Regions from separate parts of the Streptomyces sp. NPDC052107 genome, predicted to be linked through region 3. Evidence: predicted binding sites of a transcription regulator. Region 3 holds the regulator's gene; each other region holds the start of a gene.
What was found. Region 3 encodes HrcA, which represses chaperone genes, less so after heat shock. Its sites were predicted from a motif close to TTNGCACTCNGNNNNNCNGAGTGCNAA; they were not measured.

Region 1 (3,274 bases), on a different contig from region 3:
GATGACGGCCTCGGTGGTGAGGAACAGCGCGGCGATGGAGGCGGCGTTCTGCAGGGCAGAGCGGGTCACCTTCGCCGGGTCGATGATGCCCTCGGCGACCAGGTCGACGTACTCGCCGGTCGCGGCGTTCAGGCCGTGGCCCGGGGTCAGGTTGCGCACCTTCTCCACCACGACGCCGCCCTCGAGGCCGGCGTTGACGGCGATCTGCTTCAGCGGGGCCTCCAGGGCGACGCGCACGGCGTTGGCGCCGGTCGCCTCGTCACCTTCCAGGTCCAGCTTCTCGAAGACCGAGGAGGCCTGGATGAGCGCCACGCCACCACCGGCGACGATGCCCTCCTCGACGGCCGCCTTCGCGTTGCGGACGGCGTCCTCGATGCGGTGCTTGCGCTCCTTGAGCTCCACCTCGGTGGCGGCACCGGCCTTGATGACCGCGACACCGCCGGCGAGCTTCGCCAGGCGCTCCTGCAGCTTCTCGCGGTCGTAGTCCGAGTCGCTGTTCTCGATCTCGGCGCGGATCTGGTTGACGCGGCCGCCCACCTGCTCCGAGGAGCCGGCACCGTCGACGATGGTGGTCTCGTCCTTGGTGATGACGACCTTGCGGGCGCGGCCCAGGAGGTCCAGGGTCGCGTTCTCCAGCTTGAGGCCGACCTCCTCGGAGATGACCTCGCCGCCCGTGAGGATGGCGATGTCGCCGAGCATGGCCTTGCGGCGGTCACCGAAGCCCGGGGCCTTGACGGCGACGGACTTGAAGGTGCCGCGGATCTTGTTGACGACCAGGGTCGACAGGGCCTCGCCCTCGACGTCCTCGGCGATGATCAGCAGCGGCTTGCCCGACTGCATGACCTTCTCCAGGAGCGGGAGCAGGTCCTTGACGGAGCCGATCTTGGAGTTGGCGATGAGGATGTACGGGTCCTCGAGCGACGCCTCCATGCGCTCCATGTCGGTCGCGAAGTAGGCGGAGATGTAGCCCTTGTCGAAGCGCATACCCTCGGTGAGCTCCAGCTCCAGGCCGAAGGTGTTGCTCTCCTCGACGGTGATGACGCCTTCCTTGCCGACCTTGTCCATGGCCTCGGCGATCAGCTCGCCGATCTGGGTGTCGGCGGCGGAGATGGACGCGGTGGAGGCGATCTGCTCCTTGGTCTCGACGTCCTTCGCCTGCTCCAGCAGGGCGGCGGAGACGGCCTCGACGGCCTTCTCGATACCGCGCTTCAGGGCCATCGGGTTGGCGCCGGCGGCGACGTTGCGCAGGCCTTCCTTGACCAGGGCCTGGGCGAGAACGGTCGCGGTGGTCGTACCGTCACCGGCGACGTCGTCCGTCTTCTTGGCGACTTCCTTGACCAGCTCGGCGCCGATCTTCTCGTACGGGTCCTCGAGCTCGATCTCCTTGGCGATGGAGACACCATCGTTGGTGATCGTGGGGGCGCCCCACTTCTTCTCGAGGACGACGTTGCGGCCCTTGGGGCCGAGCGTCACCTTCACGGCGTCCGCGAGCTGGTTCATGCCGCGCTCGAGGCCGCGCCGCGCCTCCTCGTCGAACGCGATGATCTTGGCCATGTGAAGTGGTCCCTCCAGGACTGGGGGTGATTCCTTCGGACCGCGCCCGCGCCCGCGACGGACGGCTCGCCGGCCTTGTGGTTCCTTGCCCCACCCGGCCTGCGGGCCTCACCGACCCGGTCCTTCACTGTCACTCTCACCTTCAGAGTGCTAACGCCAATGATTAGCACTCGGCATGGTCGAGTGCAAGCGCCTACGGGGGTACGGCACCCCCGTCAGCCGCCCGCGAACACGCGCACCCCGGGCATGACGAAGGGCCCGCACCCCGAGTGAGGTGCGAGCCCTTCGAAGATGAACGAAGAACGTCGCTGACAGTCGACGCGTGCTTCAGCTGGTCGCCAGCCGGACCATGTCCGCCTGCGGGCCCTTCTGGCCCTGCGAGATCTCGAAGTCGACCCGCTGCCCCTCTTCCAGGGTGCGGTAACCGTCCATCTGGATCGCGCTGTAGTGGACGAAAACATCCGCACCACCGTCGACCGCGATGAAGCCGTACCCCTTCTCCGCGTTGAACCACTTGACGGTGCCCTGAGCCATGCCTAACTCCCCTATTACTGGCCCTTGCACAGATCCACACTTCGCGGACCCGGGTCAGACCTCACCCCCCATCGGTCGGGGGCGTGCGCCGGAACGCGTCGACCGCGGCTGAATGTATCTGTCCAACTGCCGTCTGCAACAGGTCAATCGGACGAGAATTCTGGACGGGAACGGTCCGGAATGTGCGGAGAATTCGCCTGACTTCAGGGCAAGTCAGGCTCCACAAACCGCCACAAAAGCCGCATAAAACCCGCGCACTTTGGCTACTTCTTGTCGGGCGTGCGGCATGAATACAGGGCCCTTGACCGGTGGTCCGAGAGCGCGTTCCCCAACTCTACCGCGCTCAATCACACAGAATTGCCTCCTCCGCTTCTCTCACGGAGGAGGCAATTCGATGAACAATGCGTAACTGACGTTACCCTAGGTAACGATCAGCCGCCGGCGACGGCCGGAATGATCGAGACGCCGGCGCCGTCCGGGGTCGCCGTCTCCAGGCCCTGCTCGAAGCGCACGTCGTCGTCGTTGACGTAGACGTTGACGAACCGGCGCAGCTTGCCCTGGTCGTCCAGGACGCGCGCGGCGATGCCGGTGTGGTTCTTCTCCAGGTCGGCGATGACCTCGGCGAGGGTCGCGCCCTCCGCGGCGACCTCGGCCTGCCCGCCGGTGTAGGTGCGCAGGATGGTAGGGATGCGAACGGTCACGCTCATGCGAGGCCAGCCTCTCGGAAGGAGTCCAGGGTCGGTCGGATGGTGGCGGTGAGGCCGGTCCCGGCCACCGCGTCCAGCGTCTTGAGTCCATCGCCGGTGTTGAGGACGACCGTGGTCTTCGCCGGGTCCAGGACGCCGTCCTTGAGCAGCTTGCGGGTGACGCCGACGGTCACACCGCCCGCCGTCTCCGCGAAGATGCCCTCGGTGCGGGCCAGCAGCTTGATGGCGTCGACGACTTCCTCGTCCGTCACGTCCTCCACGGCACCGCCGGTGCGGCGCGCGATGTCCAGGACGTACGGCCCGTCGGCCGGGTTGCCGATGGCGAGGGACTTGGCGATGGTGTTCGGCTTCTGGGGCCGTACGACGTCGTGCCCGGCCTTGAAGGCGGTGGACACCGGTGAGCAGCCCTCGGCCTGCGCACCGAAGATCTTGTACGGCTTGTCCTCGACCAGACCGAGCTTGATCAGCTCCTGCAGACC
Region 2 (3,274 bases), on a different contig from region 3:
GCGAGGCCGGTCCCGATGTGGCCCGCTCCCCGTCCAGCCACGCCGGCCCCGACGCGACCCGCCCCGTGTCCGGCCAGGGCGGCCCCGCACAGGCCTTGAGCCCCCGGGCCCGCCAGGCCGCCGAACACGCCCGCCTGGCGGCCGCGGCCAGACGCTGGGGGCTGGTGCAGGTCCCGCTGACGCCGCCCCCGCCCCCCGAGCGGAAACCGGAGATCACCGCGCGGGCCGGCTTCGAGGTGAGCCACCAGCAGGACTGGGACCTGCCACCGGTCTTCACCACGATCCCCACCCGGCAGAAGATCGTCTTCCTCACCATCGACGACGGCTCGGAGAAGGACCCGAAGTTCCTGCGGATGATGCGGGACCTGAAGATCCCGTACACCGCGTTCCTCAGCAACTACCTGGTCAAGGACGACTACGGCTACTTCCGCACGATGCAGTCCTACGGCCACACCCTCGGCAACCACACCCTGCACCACCCCTACCTGCCGGGCCTGTCCTACGAGGAGCAGAAGACCGAGATCTGCGAGATGCAGGACATCATGGAGAAGCAGTTCGGCAAGCGCCCGACGGTCTTCCGCCCGCCTTACGGCAACTACAACCAGGACACCCTGCGCGCCGCCAAGTCCTGCGGCATCAAGTACGCGCCGATCTGGAACGAGGAGGTCTACGTCGACCACTGGGAGTACCGCGAGGACGACCAGAGGATGCGCCGCGGCGACATCGTCCTCACCCACTTCCGCGGCCGCTCCGACTGGAACGGCACGATGGTCGACGACATGCGCCGCTTCCTGGACAAGGTCACGCGCGAGGGCTACGCCGTGGCCCGCCTGGAGGACTACCTGTGAGGGCGGGGGCGGGGTACCCGAGAGCGGGTTCCGGGCGGCGCCGCCCGGGCCGGTACTCCGTCGCGCTCCTCGCCTCGGCCCTCCTTCTCGCCGGCTGCGCCCAGTCCGTCGACCCCCTCGAACGCCTCGGCAGGAAGGCCGCCGAGGGAGTACGCCCGCACGGACCCGGTTCCGACCAGACCTACCGCCGCTGGGGCCTGACCGAGCCCCTCGCCCGCCCGCCCCTGCACCCCGCCGACACCCTCGCCCTCTCCCCGCAGGGGGGCCGCGCCCTGCCCCGCATCGTGGACCACGTCCCCACCCGCGACCGGGTCGTCTTCCTCACCTACGACGACGGCGCCGAGAAGGACCCCCGCTTCGTGGACATGGTCCGCGAACTCCGGCTGCCGGTCAGCATGTTCCTCACCGACAGCATCGCCGGCCCCGGCTACGGCCACTTCGCCCGCCTGCACCGGCTCGGCGCCGGCATCCAGAACCACACCCTCGACCACCGCGCGCTCGCCGGGCTGCCGTACGCCGGGCAGCGCGCCGAGATCTGCGGCCAGCAGGACCGGCTCCGCTCCCGCCTGGGCGCCCACCCCCGCCTCTTCCGCCCGCCGTACGCCTCGTACGACACCACCACGCTGCACGCGGCGGCCCACTGCGGCATCTCCACGGTCGTCCTCTGGCGCGCCGCGATGACCCCGGCCGACCTCGTCTACACCCACGGCGAACACCACCTCCGCCCCGGCGACATCATCCTCGTCGGCCCGGACGAGACGACGGGCCCGAGCCTGCGGGAGCGCACGACGCGGGTGCTGCGCAGGGTGCAGCAGCGGGGGCTGACGGTCGGGCGCCTGGAGGACTACCTGCAGTAAACGCGGCCGGTCTGGGGGCGCCCCCTCTGGGGGAATCCGAGGACGAGGGCCGAAGGCCCGACAGCGGGGGCCTGGGGGCGGCAGCCCCCGGAACGGCCGGGCAACACCGGCCCACCAGGAACCCGGCGCGGACAGGATTCGGCCGACGCGCCGCACGGCATTGGCACTCCGCTTGACCGAGTGCTAATCGCGGTCATAGTCTCGGCTCTGGCACTCACCCCTGGAGAGTGCCAACAAAGCGACGGGCAGGTCCGGCACCCGCGACGACGGATCGACCTGGTCGCCACCTCAGACAGTTAACCCCGTGAGATCTCCGAAGGGGGAGGTCGGATCGTGACGACCGCCAGCTCCAAGGTTGCCATCAAGCCGCTCGAGGACCGCATCGTGGTCCAGCCGCTGGACGCCGAGCAGACCACGGCCTCTGGCCTGGTCATCCCGGACACCGCGAAGGAGAAGCCCCAGGAGGGCGCCGTCCTCGCCGTGGGCCCGGGCCGGTTCGAGAACGGCGAGCGCCTTCCGCTCGACGTCAAGGTCGGCGACGTCGTCCTCTACAGCAAGTACGGCGGCACCGAGGTGAAGTACAACGGCGAGGAGTACCTCGTCCTCTCGGCTCGCGACGTGCTCGCGATCATCGAGAAGTAATCACCTCGAGCATTCTTTTGCTCCTCAGCTGCGCCCCTGGCCCCCGCGACCGATAACGAAGCCGGGCGCCCGGGGCGCAGTTGTCTTACCACCCACAGATTTCCGAGAGGGCTCCCGCTGTCATGGCGAAGATCCTGAAGTTCGACGAGGACGCCCGTCGCGCCCTCGAGCGCGGCGTCAACAAGCTGGCCGACACGGTGAAGGTGACGATCGGCCCCAAGGGCCGCAACGTCGTCATCGACAAGAAGTTCGGCGCCCCCACCATCACCAACGACGGTGTCACGATCGCCCGCGAGGTCGAGATCGAGGACCCGTACGAGAACCTCGGCGCGCAGCTGGTGAAGGAGGTGGCGACCAAGACCAACGACATCGCTGGTGACGGCACCACCACCGCCACCGTGCTGGCCCAGGCGCTGGTGCGCGAGGGCCTGAAGAACGTCGCCGCCGGCGCCTCCCCGGCCGCCCTGAAGAAGGGCATCGACGCGGCCGTCGCCGCCGTCTCCGAGGAACTCCTCGCTTCGGCCCGCCCGATCGACGAGAAGTCCGACATCGCCGCCGTGGCCGCGCTGTCCGCCCAGGACCAGCAGGTCGGCGAGCTCATCGCCGAGGCGATGGACAAGGTCGGCAAGGACGGTGTCATCACCGTCGAGGAGTCCAACACCTTCGGTCTGGAGCTGGACTTCACCGAGGGCATGGCCTTCGACAAGGGCTACCTGTCGCCGTACTTCGTGACGGACCAGGAGCGCATGGAGGCCGTCCTCGACGACCCGTACATCCTCATCAACCAGGGCAAGATCAGCTCCATCCAGGACCTGCTGCCGCTGCTGGAGAAGGTCATCCAGGCCGGCGCCTCCAAGCCGCTGCTGATCATCGCCGAGGACGTCGAGGGCGAGGCCCTGTCGACCCTGGTCGTCAACAAGATCCGCG
Region 3 (3,274 bases):
CCAGCTCGGCGTCGTGCCGGCCCTCGACGTAGATACGGCCGGCGCGGGCCACGCGGGCGCGGGCACCGGGGACGGCGACCGAGCCGGAGGCGGTACGCGTGGGTCGTACCGGAGCCGAGGAGGATGGCCGTACGAGCGTCACCACCCGCCCCTCCAGCAGAAAGCCCCGCGGCTCCAGCGGGAACACCCGGTGCTTGCCGAAGCGGTCCTCAAGGGTCACCGTGCCCGCCTCGCAGCGGATCACCGCCCCGCAGAACCCGGTGCCGGGCTCCTCCACCACCAGGCCCGGCTCCGCCGGTACCTCCGGCACGGCCTTCGGCTTCTTCCACGGCGGGGTCAGGTCGGCGGAGTACTGGCGCATTCGAGTGACGATAGGAGAAGCCGTACGGCCGCGCTCACGACACGCCGAAACGGGCCGCCAGCTCGTCGCGCTGCCTTCGGACGAACGCCGCGTCCACCACCGCTCCGTGACCGGGCACGTACAGCGCGTCCTCGCCACCCAGGGACAGGAGCCGGTCCAAGGCGTCCGGCCAGCGGGACGGGAGCGCGTCCGGGCCCGCCTGGGGTTCGCCGGACTCCTCGACCAGGTCACCGCAGAACACCACCTCGGGATCTCCTGGGACCAGCACCGCCAGATCATGCGCGGTATGCCCCGGACCCACGTTCGCCAGCAGAACCTGCCGGCCGCCCCCGAGGTCCAGCGTCCACTCGCCGCAGACCAGATGGCCGGGCGGCACCAGCGCGTCCACCGCCTCGTCCGCGTCCGCCGCCGCGAGTCCGTTTCTCACGGCGTCCGTGCGCAGCTCGTGGCGCTCGTACGCCAGTACCGCGTCGACGCCCACCGCCCCGTACAGCTCCGCCCCCGCGAAGGCCGCCGCCCCGAGGACATGGTCGAAGTGGGGGTGGGTCAGCGCGAGATGGGTCACACGGCCGCCGGTCAGTTCCTCGGCCTGTCTCCGCAGCCGCGCGCCCTCGGCCAGGCTGGAGCCGGCGTCCACCATCAGCGCCGTACCCTCCCCGAGGATCAGCCCGGCCGTGCAGTCCCAGCCGGGCAGCCGGCACCGGCCGACCCCCGGGGCCAGCCGTTCCCACCCCAGCTCTTCCCAAGTCACCGTCATACCGGCGACGCTAGCCGCACGAGCCGCCGGGACCGCACCGACCTTGCCCTGGGCGTACCCGACAGCCGTACACTGGGCCGGGGAACGCTGGCACTCGCATGCGAAGAGTGCCAGGCGGACGAACCGCAGGGCCGACTGGAACCGAGGGGACGTGCTGGAGGTGCGCGCGAATGCTGAGTGAACGCAGGCTTCAGGTACTGCGCGCCATCGTCCAGGACTACGTCGGCACCGAGGAGCCGGTCGGGTCGAAGGCCCTGACCGAGCGGCACAGCCTCGGCGTGTCCCCGGCGACGGTCCGTAACGACATGGCGGCCCTGGAGGACGAGGGGTACATCGCCCAGCCGTACACCAGCGCCGGGCGGATCCCCACGGACAAGGGCTATCGGCTGTTCGTGGACAAGCTGGCGGGCGTCAAGCCCATGACCGCGCCCGAGCGGCGCGCCATCCAGAACTTCCTGGAGGGCGCCGTCGACCTCGACGACGTGGTGGCGCGGACCGTGCGGCTGCTCGCGCAGCTGACCCGGCAGGTCGCCGTCGTGCAGTACCCGTCCCTGACCCGGTCCACCGTGCGGCACGTGGAGCTGCTCTCGCTCGCCCCCGCGCGCGTGATGCTCGTGCTGATCACGGACACCGGCCGGGTCGAGCAGCGGATGGTCGACTGCCCGGCGCCCTTCGGCGAGGCCTCCCTCGCCGATCTGCGGGCGCGGCTGAACAGCCGGGTCGCGGGCCGCCGGTTCACGGACGTGCCGACGCTGGTCGAGGACCTGCCGGAGGCCTTCGACCCCGAGGACCGCGGTACGGTCTCGACGGTGCTCTCCACTCTTCTGGAGACGCTGGTCGAGGAGAACGAGGAGCGGTTGATGATCGGCGGTACCGCCAATCTCACCCGCTTCGGGCATGACTTTCCCCTCACGATCCGGCCCGTCCTGGAGGCCCTGGAGGAGCAGGTCGTGCTCCTCAAGCTCCTGGGCGAGGCGAAGGATCCGGGCGTGACGGTGCGCATCGGGCACGAGAACGCCCACGAGGGGCTCAACTCCACCTCCGTGGTGTCGGTCGGCTACGGTTCGGGCGGCGAGGCGGTTGCCAAGCTCGGCGTGGTCGGACCGACCCGCATGGACTATCCGGGAACGATGGGAGCGGTACGCGCAGTGGCACGGTACGTCGGACAGATCCTGGCGGAGTCGTAAGTGGCCACGGACTACTACGCCGTTCTCGGCGTGCGCCGCGACGCGTCGCAGGATGAGATCAAGAAGGCGTTCCGCCGGCTCGCGCGCGAGCTGCACCCGGACGTCAACCCGGACCCGAAGACCCAGGAGCGGTTCAAGGAGATCAACGCCGCTTACGAGGTGCTCTCGGACCCGCAGAAGAAGCAGGTCTACGACCTCGGCGGCGACCCGCTGTCGCAGGCGGGCGGCGCCGGCGCGGGCGGCTTCGGGGCCGGTGGCTTCGGCAACTTCTCCGACATCATGGACGCGTTCTTCGGTACGGCGTCGCAGCGCGGCCCGCGCTCGCGCACCCGGCGCGGCCAGGACGCGATGATCCGCATCGAGGTCGAGCTGGACGAGGCGGCCTTCGGGACGACCAAGGACATCCAGGTCGACACCGCGGTCGTCTGCAACACCTGTAACGGCGAGGGCGCGGCGCCCGGTACGACCGCCCAGACGTGTGACATGTGCCGTGGCCGCGGTGAGGTCTCGCAGGTCACCCGGTCCTTCCTCGGCCAGGTCATGACCTCGCGTCCCTGCCCGCAGTGCCAGGGCTTCGGGACCGTCGTGCCGACCCCGTGCCCGGAGTGCGCCGGCGACGGCCGCGTCCGCTCCCGCCGCACCCTGACCGTGAAGATCCCGGCCGGTGTCGACAACGGCACGCGGATCCAGCTCGCCGGCGAGGGCGAGGTCGGGCCGGGCGGCGGTCCGGCCGGTGACCTGTACGTCGAGATCCACGAGCTGCCGCACGCGACCTTCCAGCGGCGCGGCGACGACCTGCACTGCACGGTCACCATCCCGATGACCGCGGCGGCCCTCGGCACCAAGGTGCCGCTGGAGACGCTGGACGGTATGGAGGAGGTCGACATCCGGCCCGGCACCCAGTCCGGCCAGTCGATCCCGCTGCACAACCGGGGTGTCACGCATCTGCGCGGCGGCGGCCGGGGCGAC

Region 1: groL (chaperonin GroEL) is a predicted target of HrcA. The motif match lies at 1,718-1,744, and genes of this name have one in related genera.
Region 2: groES (co-chaperone GroES) is a predicted target of HrcA. The motif match lies at 1,866-1,892, and genes of this name have one in related genera.

The regions. Positions count from the first base shown of each region.
Region 1 is NZ_JBFAWG010000003.1:183,208-186,481, forward strand. Features, by position in the region: gene groL (chaperonin GroEL) at 1-1,554, opposite strand, end outside; gene AB0M27_RS04625 (cold-shock protein) at 1,882-2,088, opposite strand; gene AB0M27_RS04630 (MoaD/ThiS family protein) at 2,520-2,795, opposite strand; gene thrC (threonine synthase) at 2,792-3,274, opposite strand, start outside.
Region 2 is NZ_JBFAWG010000013.1:174,750-178,023, reverse strand. Features, by position in the region: gene AB0M27_RS17625 (polysaccharide deacetylase family protein) at 1-848, shown strand, start outside; gene AB0M27_RS17620 (polysaccharide deacetylase family protein) at 845-1,705, shown strand; gene groES (co-chaperone GroES) at 2,039-2,347, shown strand; gene groL (chaperonin GroEL) at 2,470-3,274, shown strand, end outside.
Region 3 is NZ_JBFAWG010000022.1:70,837-74,110, forward strand. Features, by position in the region: gene AB0M27_RS23980 (DUF3097 domain-containing protein) at 1-361, opposite strand, end outside; gene AB0M27_RS23985 (MBL fold metallo-hydrolase) at 396-1,118, opposite strand; gene hrcA (heat-inducible transcriptional repressor HrcA) at 1,289-2,305, shown strand; gene dnaJ (molecular chaperone DnaJ) at 2,306-3,274, shown strand, end outside.